DNA from 3 places in the Paenibacillus sp. FSL H8-0168 genome. Region 1 is predicted to be linked to each of the others. Evidence: riboswitches for the same ligand, from Rfam matches in the RefSeq annotation. Region 1 holds a riboswitch; each other region holds the start of a gene.
What was found. Region 1 has a riboswitch for cobalamin ahead of MHI21_RS07040 (cobalamin-binding protein). Riboswitches for the same ligand answer to the same signal wherever they lie in the genome.

Region 1 (4,645 bases):
AGCGCATCGGCTATTCAGCAGGCGCTTGGACAACGCGGAATTCTTATACGTAGCTGTGCTATGTATCCGGGACTGACAACGAGCCATTTTCGGATTGCGGTCAAGGATGCAGAAGCCAACGACAGGCTGTTGTCTGTATTGGGTGAAGTGCTGGAGGAGGAGCAGCGGCGTGACAGTTAGCTTGATTATCCTGGCAGCCTACCTTTTGGACAGGCTGATCGGTGATCCGAGGTGGTTGCCGCATCCAGTCATCGGTATGGGACATGCCATTTCGGCATTGGAAAAATTGATTCGCCGCCAGGTCCGAAGTGACCGGGGGCTGAAACGTGCGGGCATACTGCTTCCACTCATTGTGGCGGGAGGCTCCTTTGCGCTCGCCTGGGCGCTGTTGTACTTGCTTGCCTGGATTCGTCCGTGGTTGTCTGTCGGCGTAGAAATGGTGCTGATTGCGACCACGATTGCTTCCAAAGGACTAAAGGATGCAGGAATGGCAGTATACCGAGCGTTGCAGGCGGATGACCTGGCTGCGGCACGGCGGGAGCTAGGCATGATTGTCGGGCGGGATACGCAACAGCTTGATGAACCTGAGATTGTACGCGGTACGGTTGAAACGGTCGCTGAAAATATCGTGGACGCGATTATTTCCCCGCTTTTTTATGCCCTGATCGGGGGAGCACCCTTGGCGCTGGCTTATCGTGCTGTGAATACGCTCGATTCCATGGTTGGCTACAAAAATGAAAAGTATCTGCATTTAGGCTGGGCTTCAGCGCGTCTAGATGATGTGGCTAACTACATTCCAGCACGCCTGACAGCGGCAATGCTTGTCGTAGCGGCGTGGATGTACAAGCGAGATGCTGCAAGAAGCTGGCGCACAGTCAAGCGAGACGCTCGTCTGCACCCAAGCCCGAACAGTGGCTTCCCGGAATCAGCTGTTGCTGGTGCACTGGGGATTCGTCTTGGAGGCTATAATGTGTATCATGGCGTGCGCTCCTTTCGTGCATACATGGGCGATTGGATACGACCGCTAGAATCGAAAGATATACGGCATACAATTCAGCTGATGTTCGCCGTGTCCAGTATGTTTGTAGGATTGTGTTTGTTAGGAGCTGCAGGTTGTTTTGCCTTGGGATGGGTGCGGTGAGGGTGAGGAGTGACACACTGAATAATGATCGAGCAGGAAGTGACATGATCTTAAAACAAGATATAGCAGTAAAAAGGACAGTAGAATACGCACAAAATCCGAACTCACAGGAGGATAAGGTGCCGGATTATGCTAAAGAAGATCTGCATTGGGACATGGAACTCGTGTTAGTTCGTCACGGCACAACCTTATGGAATAAGGAACGTCGATATCTGGGACACTCCGACTTAGGTTTGCTACCGGGAGCAGAACAGGAATTAAAGCCTTTGCAAGAAGAATTGCAGGGGCAGTTCTTTGCTCGAATCTATTGCAGCGATTTAATGCGATGTCGCCAGACCTTGCAGATCATTGTGCCGGAATCAGAATTGACGTCTGGAGGTTCCCTATCTATTATGTCTCCTACGATGGAACCACGTCTGCGAGAGCTTCATTTTGGCGAGTGGGATGGAAAAACGTATGACATGCTCAAGGATGTGTCGTTGTATCGCGCTTGGATTGATGAGCCACAACGGATAACCCCTCCTGGAGGAGAGTCTTGGACAGATTTTGTGAATCGTTTGCGGAAATTTCTTGACTCTCTGTATGAATGGCGTGTTGCTATGGAAGTTCAACCCATGGATTTGGCTGCTGGGCCGCCCTCTGTTTTGGTCGTTACGCATGGTGGCGTAATTCGTCAGTTAGCTTGCATGCTGATACCGGGTCATGATTTTTGGAGTCTGAATCCGAAGCCGGGAGAAGCATTTAGGATTCAATTGAGGCTGGCAGGACCGCACAATTACATAGCGGAAATGCTCTCTCATTAGGTTAGACACCAGCGGATAAAGAGGCTGTTTGGGTTGTAAGCCGCCTCATTTTAACCTATAATCATCAAGTAAAAGAACGGCTTGACTACCACTACATCAAATATCCAGCAGACGAGGTCGGCGCAGTGTGATGAAACTATGGTTTCCCTTGCCTGCGCTGTTAAAAGGGAAGTCGGTGTAAGTCCGGCGCGGTCCCGCCACTGTAAATGGAAACATGCCCGTTAGTCCTGCTTTATGTGCTACTAAGCATATGAAGGGATTTCAGGACATGCATCTTACCATAAGTCAGGATACCTGCCCGTCCGCCTGTCACCATAATCCTTCGAGGAAAGGATGACGTGTTCGCAGTGACTGTCCGTGCGGAAAGAAGCTGCCGCCTGCGCACGATCTGCGCTAACGTGACCCCTGTGTCCTGATATAAGGATGCGGGGTTTTTTAGATAGGAAAAGAAGGCTGGATTTAGAAGATATCTGATGATGATCAAGTAACGCTCTTAACGATTTTTTTATGAAGGGGTGCAAATCATGGCAGGAAAAAAAATAAAGGTTTGGACAACAGGTCTATTGGTTCTGATTTTGGCAGTTGTGCTGAGTGCATGTGGCGCTAATGGAAAAAATGCTGAAAATAAAGAGAATCAGACTTCTTCACAGCAGCCAGGAAAGACCGTAACCGCACAAGAGCCTCCGGGCAAAACAGTTTACCCACTCACAGTTAAGGATGCAACAGGACAGGAATTTACATTCAAAAAAGCGCCGGATAAAATCGTTTCCGTCTCCCCGGCAGAAACCGAGGCGCTGTTCGCCATCGGGCTGGATAAGGAAATAGTTGGCGTCTCCGACTACTCTGATTACCCGGAAGCAGCTACGAAAAAGCCTAAAGTAGGCGGTATTATGAAACCGAACGAAGAGGCGATCATTGCTGCTAACCCGGGAGTCGTTTTTGCAGGGATATCACTTAGTGAACAGGCTACGACCAAGCTGCGCGACATGGGAATTATGATTTTTAAAACGGAACCGAAGACAGTTGAAGATGTCATAGCTAACATCGAATTGTATGGGAAAATCACCGATCATCAGAAAGAAGCGAGAGCGGTGACTGACAAGATGAGAGCAGATGTAGCGGAAGTGAAAGAAGGAGTTAAAAATATCGGTAAAGGGCAGAAGCTGCGGGTATACGTCGAGTTTTCACCAGGCTGGACAGTTGGTAAAGGCGAGTTTATGGACGAGCTGATTACGTTGGCGGGCGGCGAAAATGTAGGTGCCACGCAAAAGGGGTGGTACCAAATTAGTGAAGAAAATATTATTGCTGCGAACCCTGACGTGATTTTGTACAGCAAAAGTGTCAAGGACGACAAAACTGGCCAGACGCTCGGCGAAATCATTAAAGCTCGCAGTGGATGGGATCAAATATCGGCTGTTCGCCACAACCGGGTGTTTGCCGTGGATGATAATTTGATCAGTCGTCCGGGTCCACGCGTAACGGAAGGTCTCAAGGAAGTGGCCAAGGGCGTGTATCCTGAAATTTTCAAATGAACCGTAAACTGATCGGCTTTGGAGGGACAGGTCTTGTCCTGCTGTTGCTGACGCTGCTGCTCTGTCTTGGCATCGGCTCGGCCAAGCTTCCGGTCAGCCAGATCACGGGCATTCTGGTTAACCACCTTCCGTGGTTAGGCGATACGTTTACACCGGATTGGAATACATCCTCAGAGCAGATTATTTTGAAGGTCAGATTGCCACGAGTGTTACTGGGAATGTTGGTAGGAGCAGCGCTGGCGCTAGCGGGAGCCGGATTTCAGGGTGTGCTGCGTAATCCTTTGGCTGATCCGTATACACTGGGGGTATCCTCGGGGGCTTCGGTAGGAGCGGCAGTACTGATCTATTGGGGCCTTCAATTTTCATTTGTTGGCATATGGACGCTGCCGCTAGTGGCATTTACGACCGGAATGCTGACGCTGTGGATGGTGCTAACGTTGGCACGGGAAGGTGGAAAAATTCCGACACAAAGTCTCATTTTGTCGGGTGTGGTGATGCAATCCTTTCTAGGAGCAGTTGTTTCCTTTCTGACAGCCATGTCGAAGGAGACGGTCAATGAAATATTGTACTGGACGATGGGAAGTCTTAGTCTGCGCGGTTGGTCATATACAGGAATCCTTTTACCTTATGTGGTCATAGGACTGGTATTTCTATGGAACCGGGCACGTGTGCTGAATATTTTGGCTTTGGGTGAACGTCAGGCGGCTCACATGGGAGTTCATGTAGATGCGACGAAGCTATCTGTTTTGATCATTTCCACGCTGCTGACAGCTGCCGCTGTCTCGGTATGTGGAGTGATTGGCTTTGTGGGACTTGTTGTACCGCATATCATTCGTCTGATGACAGGCCCTGATTACCGGATGATTGTTCCATTATCTGCGCTCGGTGGAGCTATTTTTATGGCTTGGGCAGATACGGCGGCTCGCACGTTGTTAGCCCCCACGGAAATTCCCCTGGGAGTGATGACGGCCTTTGTTGGGGCACCATTCTTCGCATATCTCCTGTACCGGAACAAGAAGCTGCGCAGGGGGGAACTGCTGTGACAGAACAAAGTGAATCACAGAAGGTGCGTGATCGGGCATTAGAGGTAGCGGGTCTGACACGTGCCTATGGAGAGTTCCATGCGTTAAAGAATATAAGCTGGAGCGTCGACGAAGGAACTTGGTGGG
Region 2 (4,645 bases), 1.7 Mb from region 1:
CATACGGGAAAAGCCTCGAGCCTTCGCTGCTTTCACAAAATTCCGGTCACCCAGCTCCAGCATTTGAGCACGTAGTACACGGGCTTGCACAGCTCCCAAACCTGCGCCAAGAGTCAGCGCTGGGAGCACTAAATGTGTCCAATCCTCCCTTCCCATGGATGGGAGCCAGCCCAAGCGAACGGAGAATAGATAGATCAACAGAAACCCAAGCCAAAAAGAGGGGATCGACGATCCCAGCAGGGCAAACAGCCTGCCCAGGCGATCCAGTGGACCGCTGATTTTTAGCGAGGCAGCCAGCCCCAACCCCAGCGTAAGCACCGTCATGACGGCAAAGCCCGCAGCAGCTAGCTCTACAGTAGCAGGCAGTCTGTTCCACAGTTCGGCTAGCACGGATTCCTTGGATACATACGAGGTGCCCCAATGCCCTGTGAACACATCCCGCAGCCAGTTCACATATTGAACATGAAACGGTTCGTTTAAGCCCAGTTCCTGCCGTAGCGTCGTCAACGCTTCCTCAGAGGCAGGGACATTATGCGCGGTGAGCAAAATGGTAGCAGGGTCTCCAGGAGCCAGGCGCATCAGTACAAAAGTCAGCGTGGATACAACGAATACAATGATGAGCAGCTGCGCCACACGTTCCAGTATAAAACGAATCATAGGATACGCCGCTCGTTATTCCGCAATATCGGATTGCGCTGTAATGTAGTAATACTCGATCGGATGGGGTGTAAAACCCTCTACCCCTTTTTTCACACCAAACACATTGTCAGGATGCACAATGAACGACTGTGGCAAATCCGTATTGATGATATCCAGCGCTTGTAGTGTCACGGCATTACGCTGCGCTGTATCCTTCGCCAGCTTCAAGCTGTTAAGAATACTCTCTAGCGGTTTGGAACTATAACGGCTTACATTGGCTTCGCTTTTCGAAGAATAAAACATGTCCATAAAATATTGCGGCTCTCCTGTATGAGCAGTAAGCATACTGTACATAGCAAAATCCCAATCGTTTTTGGTCAACGCCTCGTCGATATTTTCCACCTTGCGAATCTTGACCTGGATTCCCTCTTTTAGCAATTGGCTTTGGATGACCTCAGCCATAACAGAGAGTTCCGGACGCTGAGGAAAAGTCAGCAGCGTAACCTCGAACGGCTTGCCTTGCTTAGTCCATGTCCCTTGGGCGTCCTTCTGCCAGCCATCCTTCGTTAACAGCTGATCCGCCGTTCCGTCCAGCGCTTTACGCTCAACTTTACCGAAGGGAAGAATGCTCGGGAACGGACTGCTTGCTTCCGTACCGAAGCCCCTCATGACGGCGCTCACAATCGATGTGCGTGGAATCAGGCTGTCCACCACCTTACGGTTCGCCGCATCCTTGAATACTGGGGATTCCATATTGTACACGAGCATATGGGTGCGCAAGGAGGGAGCCGACAGCACTTGTAGCTTGTCGTTCTTTTTCAGTACCTCTGCGTTATCAACTGGAATATCCGTCGCTACGTCCACCTCGCCGGATTGCAGCGCCATCAGGCGCGAATTCCCGTCCGTAATGAACTTCATTGTCGCCTCAGCCAATCGGGCCTTCTCGCCCCAGTATCCGTCATAACGCTCTACGACCAAGGATTGGTCCTTGCTGAACGCTTTAATTTTAAAGGCGCCTGTCATCGCTGGGTAACTCTGCTCATCTTTCATCGATGCCACATCCAGTACAATCGTCGATGGATCAGCTAGATTGGACACCAACGCCGCATTCGGCTGGTTTGTCGTGATCTTTAAGGCCAGCGGGCCGCTTACATCAATGGACTTCACATTCAGTAAATCCTTCGCCAGATGGCTTTTCTCGATAGAGCGTAGCAAAGATGCTTTTACACTTGCTGCATCCATACTCTTTCCATTATGAAAAGTGACTTTATCCTTCAAGCTGAACGTCCAAACTGTAGGACTATCCTGCTTCCACTCCTTTGCCAGCCAAGCCACAGGCTCCAGCTTTTCATTCAAACGTACCAGTGTCTCACCTGCACCGGATCGCATCACATCCCAGCTATTATCTCCGTGCGGGTCAACACCTGACGGTTTCCATGTATACGCCATTACCAGCTTTTTACCTGTCGCTGTTTGTTGTGCTGACGCGTTCTCATCTTTGCCGGAGCTATTCGACGTCTTATTGCTAGTACATCCCGAAAGAGCCATAACTGCCAGTAACAGCATCACCCCTGTACATATCAACCATGAGCGCCTGCTATGATTGCTAATCATTCGATGAATCCCCCTCTATCTTGTAAAATCATATAAACCTAATGCAAAACGCGAAAAAAGCATTCCGGACCACTTGATCAGCAGTCAGAAATGCTTTCATTATAAAATGTCAAAACACACCTCGAAGCCAACTCCAAAAACATAGAAGGGATCAGATCGGTTTCAGACATTCCGTATGCAGCACGCCTAACCACCTCCCCAGCATCCCGTGGGTCTGACAGTGATGTCAAAACAGGCAGGTCTCCTGACTCCAGGCGTATCTTTCAGGCCTTCCCGGTTCTTCACAGTTCCAGTGGCTGTTCTGAAAGCTCCAGCAGTATCCTGCTGATGCCTGTATACAGTGGCGGGCCCGTGTCGGAATCAACCGAACTTCCCTTTTAAGTGAACACGCTCAACAACTATCCACATGGTCTTAACAAAACCCCGTACATAGAGTCGTCCGGCTCACACCTGTTTTCTTCCTTTATTTCTTTCCATTACGATCTTATTTTGTTGTCACGGGCTTGTCAATAAATGCTGCACAATAGTTTAAATTTGAACGATAAGGAAGAAACAAGACATAACCTTCAATTGCGTGCACGCAATTGAAGTGTTAAAATTAGGTATAGAGTAAACCACCGTGTCCGTATACTAAAAAGAGCCTTCGCCGCGCCAACGGCAAAGACTCTTAGGACTTGAAAGGCTGTGGATCACCACCACGGCGCGCTGCACAACTAAATGTTAATGCAAACGAAACCCACCGTTAGGCGCCTAACCTAATTACGCGGTGGGTTTTCGCTTGTTCCGAAATTTCCGACGTAGCCAGCGATAAAGTTTACGAATACTAAACACCAGGCTTAGTAAAGTAACCATCCAACGCAACACACCGTAGCACGACACAAGGTTGACCATCGGCTTCACCCCCTTTCGGGAAGCTGCACCGTGGTCCGAAAACATCCACCACTATTCAAAATCCATAATTTAGATTATATCATGCCTCTTCCTACCACTCTAGCAAATTCTTCTAGCGTATAAACTGGAAAACACACCAAATTAGAGCTACCCATTTCATCCCGCAGCTTCATCTATATGTCCCCAGACGGCAAGGGTATCTACTATCTGGATAACCCCATGCCAAAAAGCCGGAAAAGAGGCATACGTCCTCTCTCCGGCTATCTTTATTTATTCCTAATCATCAAACCTTCTGTGGAACCTCCTGAACCGTCACGCTTTTGACCGATTCGCCCTGTTTTCTCGTCAAAACGATGTTCAAGACAATCGCTGTAATCGAGCCCGAAACGATACCATTTTGCAGCAGCATTTTAGCAAAGCTCGGCAGCTGGTCGAACATTTGTGGCAGAACGGCAGAGCCTAGGCCCACGGCAATACTGCATGCTGCGATCAGCAGATTGCTTTCCTTCCGCAGATCCACTTCTGACAAAATAGACATGCCTGATGCAGCGACCGAGCCAAACATGACGATCATCGCCCCGCCCAGCACAGCGTTAGGAATCACTGTCGTTAAGGCAGCCAGCTTAGGCAGCAAACCGAGAACAACCATGATCCCGCCCGCAGCAAAAATAACGTTCCGCGATTTGACGCGTGTGAGTGAGATCAGACCCACATTTTGCGAGAAAGCTGTATAAGGAAACGCATTAAAAATCCCCCCGAGCATAATCGCAAGTCCTTCGGAACGCAGACCATTGACGATCTGCTTCTGCTCCACCTTCTGATCAATCGCCTTGCCTACTGCCAGATACACGCCTGTAGACTCAACCATACTGACAATATTGACGATAATCATCGTACAAACTGCCATCATGCTAAACTCTGGCTTACCAAAATAAAACGGCTGCGCAACACTCACCCATGAGGCCTCCGCCACAGGGGCAAAATGCACCATTCCCATTGCATAAGCAACCACCGTACCCGCGAACAGACCAATAAGCACGGAAATCGAGCGCAAGAAGCCTTTTGCCAACCGATTCACAAGCAGGATAACCAGTAGTGTAACTAACGCCAACAGCAAATTCCGTGGCTGTCCAAAGTCCGAACTGCCCTGGCCCCCTGCTACATTGTTCATCGCCACCGGAATAAGAGATAGACCGATAATCGTAACGACCGAACCCGTAACGACCGTCGGGAAAAAGCGTAGCAGCTTGCCATACAACGGTGCCGCTAATACCACAAATATACCGGACAAAATGATAGCACCGTACGCTGTCGCTAAATTTGAGGTCGAAGCAATCGCGATAATGGGCCCTACTGCCGTAAATGTACAGCCTAAAATGACAGGCAGTCTACTACCGAAAAAGCGTGTCCCCATAATCTGTAATAACGTAGCAATCCCGCAAGTGAACAGATCGGCAGCCACCAAATAAGCCATCTGGGCTGGTGTCAGGTGCAATGCTCC
Region 3 (4,645 bases), 1.9 Mb from region 1:
CAAAGCCGTTCAGCTTTTCGCCAAAAAATTCAACCATGTCGGTCCGCTCAAATTCCCCATGTACAAGCACGTCAATGCCAATGTCCTCCTGAATATCAATCCATTCCTTAATTTGCTGTTGGATGAACGTTCGGTATTGCTCGGCAGACCATTCTCCTTTGCGATAGTGCAGGCGGGCCTTGCGGATCTCGGCGGTTTGCGGGAAGCTACCAATGGTCGTCGTAGGCAGTGGAGGCAACTTCAGCTTATTTTGCTGAATCTCACGACGCTCGGCGAAAGGAACGCTGCGTGATAGAGGCTCTTTGGCCAACAGGTCGGCCAGATCGGCAGTTGTCTGTACACGTGCCGCTGAACTGTTGAAACGGGCTACCGCATCTGCACTTTGTCCAAGCTTGGTGAGTGCGGATGGATCGTGTTTGCCAAGTGCAGCCGTCAGAATGGCGATTTCCTCTAGCTTTTCATCAGCAAAGGCCAGCGCTTGCACCAGCTCCTTGTCCAGCTTGTGCTCTGCCTCCAGGCTGACTGGCACATGTAGCAGACTGCATGATGGCTGTACGATAAGCTGCTCGGCAGTGGTCTGTTCTGCTAACTGACCCAGCAGAGCTGCTACAGCGTTCAGGTCGCTGCGCCATATATTGCGTCCGTCAATGACACCAGCGCCCAGCGTTTTTCCTTTAGGGAAGCCATGCTGCAATATATGCTGAAGATTTTCGCCATCATCATACACAAAATCAAGACCCAGCCCCTGTACCGGAAGTGCGGACAGACGCTCATAATGATCTAGGCTGCCAAAGTAGGTTTGCAGCATTATATTTAAGGAGGGCGCAGCTTGGGTCAAAGCTTCATAGACTTCCTGAATAATGTCCAGATCCTCTACTGGGAATGAGGTGGTCAGGACAGGTTCATCGATTTGGACCCACTGAACACCTTCTGCTGCTAGTTCAGACAGGACACGGGTGTATAAAGGCAGGAAGGTTCTTATAATAGAGGCAAGCTCCTTACGATCATAGCCTTTGGAAAGGGTAACGAATGAATAGGGGCCGATGAGGACCGGTTTCCCATCAATGCCTAGTTCCTGTTTTGCTTCACGATAAGCCTGTAAGGGTTTATTTTCAGTGAATACCGGGACTGCATTTGCCAATTCGGGAACGATGTAGTGATAATTGGTATTCATCCATTTGGTCATTTCACTGGCGGTTGCTCCCTTCTGACCGCGAGCGATCCCGAAATACACGGACAGAGGAACCGGACCCGCGGGACGATAGTTGAACCGTTCGGGAACCAGACCGAACATCACAGATATATCCAGCATGTGATCGTAATAGGAGAAGTCTCCGACAGGAATGCGATCAATCCCCTTGTCGCGCTGCTTGCTCAGATGCTCCAACCGTAATCTTTTCATCTCCGTCTGCAGTTCGCTTTCGTTAATGCTGCCGTTCCAGAAGCGTTCCAGTGCTTTCTTCCATTCCCGATTTTCGCCGATACGCGGATATCCCAGATTACTGCTAATTAAGCCGGACAATTCAGGCCGTTCGATAATGGACATGTACTTTCCTCCTAGCGGGTAGCTGTTTTATTTTTACGTACCAAAAAAGGCATTCTTCCCCCCAAGATTAAAAATAAGTAGGGGAAAGAATGCCTCCGTGATTAAAAAATCAAAAATACGGCGACTGCTCTTAACACCTCCCTATCTTCCGTAGGTACTTGCGATGTTGTTAAAATAGGCAGGTCTCCTGACTTACGGATCATGACGCTCAGCATTCCTTCCCAGTCTGTGGACCAGTGGATATATGAACAGCTGAAAGTTCCCCGTTTACAGTGGCGGGACCGTGCCGGATTTGCACCGGCTTCCCTTTTAAGCCTGATCTGAATAGAACAGACACCTATCTCCAAGCTATGCGGTTAAGGTATGACGAATAATTATGCACTCGTATACTTGTTCACCATCATAAGTGAAACTTACAGGATGCGCAATAGAAACTCCAATGGAATCTGTTAGCTATATGAAAAAAAGACAAGCCTTACCCATGATGGGGGCTTGTCTTAGATTAGATATAGCATTTTGCTTGCTGGGTAAGCATCGCCTTATGTCAATGAAACGGTATAACCTGCCTGAATGCTGGCTTTTACATCTACCAGACGCTGGTTGCGACTGCCCCGGAAGGGAAGGGTCAGGTCCTTTTGCTGTTCTACAAAACGACCATCCACAATCACATCGCACAAAAGCGCCAGTTCCTGTCGCTCCTGATCTGTGAGTAGATCTTCATAGACAAAGCCAGTGTAAGCCCACACGGTTCGGTCGGGACAGGCCTCGCGGAAGTCACGCACAAATTGCGAGCATTCTGCTGCTGAGAAAAACGGGTCTCCCCCGCAGAGAGTCAGTCCATCCAACAACGGATTTTCCATGATGTCACGAATGACCTCCTGTTGTCGTTGGGGGGTGAATGGCTCGCCTGCACGGAAGCTCCACGACGCTGGATTAAAGCATCCAGGACAGGCATGACGGCAACCGCTAATGAACACAACGGTGCGCAAGCCGTATCCTTCGTTCAGAGATTCCGGAATGTAGCCACACAAATTCACTTATGTTTCACCCGGTCTCGAACTTCTGCCTGTTTTGCAGCATTAAAGCGAACGGTATAATCTCCTGTCAGATATCCGGTTACCCGACGTAAGCGCTGAAAGTGTGTGTGCTCCTCATCTGTGCCACATTGGGGGCAGCTTGTCCCGATAATCCCTTCATAACCACATTCCGTACAACGATCCACCGGATGGTTGATGGAGAAATAGCCGATGTTCTGATGCAGCGCGTACTGAACAATTTTAAGAAACGCATCCGGGTTATTCCGCGCATTACCGTCCAGCTCGATGTATGAAATCGCACCAGCGTTGCATAGGTTATGGAACGGAGCTTCCAAGCTGATTTTACGAGCAGCCGGGAGCGTGTAATACACGGGAATATGAAAAGAATTCGTGTAATATTCTCGATCATTTACCTCAGGAATAATCCCGAAATCACGTTGATCCAGCAATGTGAACTTGCCCGACAGACCTTCGGCAGGCGTAGCAAATAATGTAATATTTAGATTGTGATATTCACTCATTCGATCGCAATACACGCGCATGGAAGTGATGATTCGCTGTGCCTCGCGGTATACGAAATCATCCTCTCCGTGGTGTTTCCCGTATAGTGCCTTCATGCACTCAGCCAGCCCGATGAACCCGATCGAAAGCGTACCGTGTTTTAGTACGCTTCCCACCTTATCATCTGGCGCCAGTTGTTCTCCACCTTCCCATACCCCTTCGCGCATCATAAAGTCCGAAGCTTTGGCCGGCTGGTTGGTCTGGATTTGATAGCGATGGATTAGGCCATCTACCGCAATGCGCATAACTTCTTCTAGTCTCGCATCAAAGCGATCACGGTCAGGTGTTAGGCGTTTGCCTGTGCAAATACCATACTCAATGCCAAGTCGCACCAGATTAATGGTATTGAAGGAGAGATTCCCCTTGCCACTCTGCCGGTTTCTACCGAAACGGTCAGAAATGGTGCGGGTACGGCAACCCATTGTCGCTATAATGGTATCTGGATCATCAGCACGGTAAAAAGGCAAGTTAAAGGTAGCATCCACATTCACAAAATTGGGATACATCCGTCTGCTAGAGCATTCTACCGCCCGTAAGAACAAATCATAATTGATGTCGCCTTCTGCCTGGTTGATTCCCTCTTTACATTGGAAAATATGTTGTGGAAAAATAGGAGTTTCCCCGCTGCCCAAGCCGCGAATAGTGGCCTCTAGCAGCGATTGAGTAACAAGCCGTCCCTCAGCAGACGTGCACATTCCGTAATTCAGTGAAGTGAATGGAATCTGTCCCCCCGCCCGACTGCTCATGGTGTTCAGGTTATGAATGAGCGATTCAGCAGCCTGCCGGGTTTCCGTTTCCGTTTCTTCGCGTGCGAATGCGTAGGAACGAGGGCAGACTTCTTGCAAATGGGGATTGGCCATATGTAGTTCGTCGTCAGACAGACTGGATTCTATCTTTTCCTCGAACAACCGGAGTCCCTTGCGCAGATGCTTGCGGAAGGACCGGGCAACGTATGGGGCAAGGTCCCAATCGATTTTATTGGCAGAGACACCTCCGAATTGGCTGTTTTGCTGAGACTGGAATATGATGGCGACTAGTGCCATAGCAGACATAATCGTTTGCGGTGTGCGCACAGAGCCGTTGCCTGTATTGAAGCCGTCTCGCAGTAAACGACCAAAAGGGATAAAGATACAATTTGTAGTTCCGAGTGCATATTGGTCCAAATCGTGAACATATACATACCCGTGGTCAATCGCGTTCGTCAGTTCAGGCGGAAGTACCCGCAGGCGCGCATACCATTTGGCATACTCGGACCCAAGCTTGCTCATTTTGCCGCTGAACGATTCTCCATTCAAATTTGCATTCTCCCGCAGCATGTCCAGATCTTGTGCCCCAATGACCCGCTCGCCGATGTCGTATAATTGATGTTCCTCCAGCACCTTCATCGTAAAACCCTCCATATAGTAAAATATATATATTTTTCACAAAAACAACATATTGATGATATCTTGTGTTAACCAATTGTTTCGATCTATATATTGTATATACGTATACATTGAGA

Region 2: another riboswitch for cobalamin. It lies ahead of MHI21_RS24865 (ABC transporter substrate-binding protein); the one in region 1 lies ahead of MHI21_RS07040 (cobalamin-binding protein).
Region 3: another riboswitch for cobalamin. It lies ahead of metE (5-methyltetrahydropteroyltriglutamate--homocysteine S-methyltransferase); the one in region 1 lies ahead of MHI21_RS07040 (cobalamin-binding protein).

What each region holds. Positions count from the first base shown of each region.
Region 1 is NZ_CP151948.1:1,522,935-1,527,579, forward strand. It holds gene cobD (threonine-phosphate decarboxylase CobD) at 1-180, shown strand, start outside; gene cbiB (adenosylcobinamide-phosphate synthase CbiB) at 170-1,141, shown strand; gene MHI21_RS07035 (histidine phosphatase family protein) at 1,186-1,944, shown strand; cobalamin riboswitch at 2,067-2,261, shown strand; gene MHI21_RS07040 (cobalamin-binding protein) at 2,469-3,476, shown strand; gene MHI21_RS07045 (iron ABC transporter permease) at 3,473-4,519, shown strand; gene MHI21_RS07050 (ABC transporter ATP-binding protein) at 4,516-4,645, shown strand, end outside.
Region 2 is NZ_CP151948.1:5,614,203-5,618,847, forward strand. It holds gene nikB (nickel ABC transporter permease) at 1-657, opposite strand, end outside; gene MHI21_RS24865 (ABC transporter substrate-binding protein) at 673-2,253, opposite strand; cobalamin riboswitch at 2,470-2,674, opposite strand; gene MHI21_RS24870 (nucleobase:cation symporter-2 family protein) at 3,428-4,645, opposite strand, start outside.
Region 3 is NZ_CP151948.1:5,411,503-5,416,147, reverse strand. It holds gene metE (5-methyltetrahydropteroyltriglutamate--homocysteine S-methyltransferase) at 1-1,546, opposite strand, end outside; cobalamin riboswitch at 1,706-1,902, opposite strand; gene nrdG (anaerobic ribonucleoside-triphosphate reductase activating protein) at 2,086-2,583, opposite strand; gene MHI21_RS23955 (anaerobic ribonucleoside triphosphate reductase) at 2,580-4,529, opposite strand.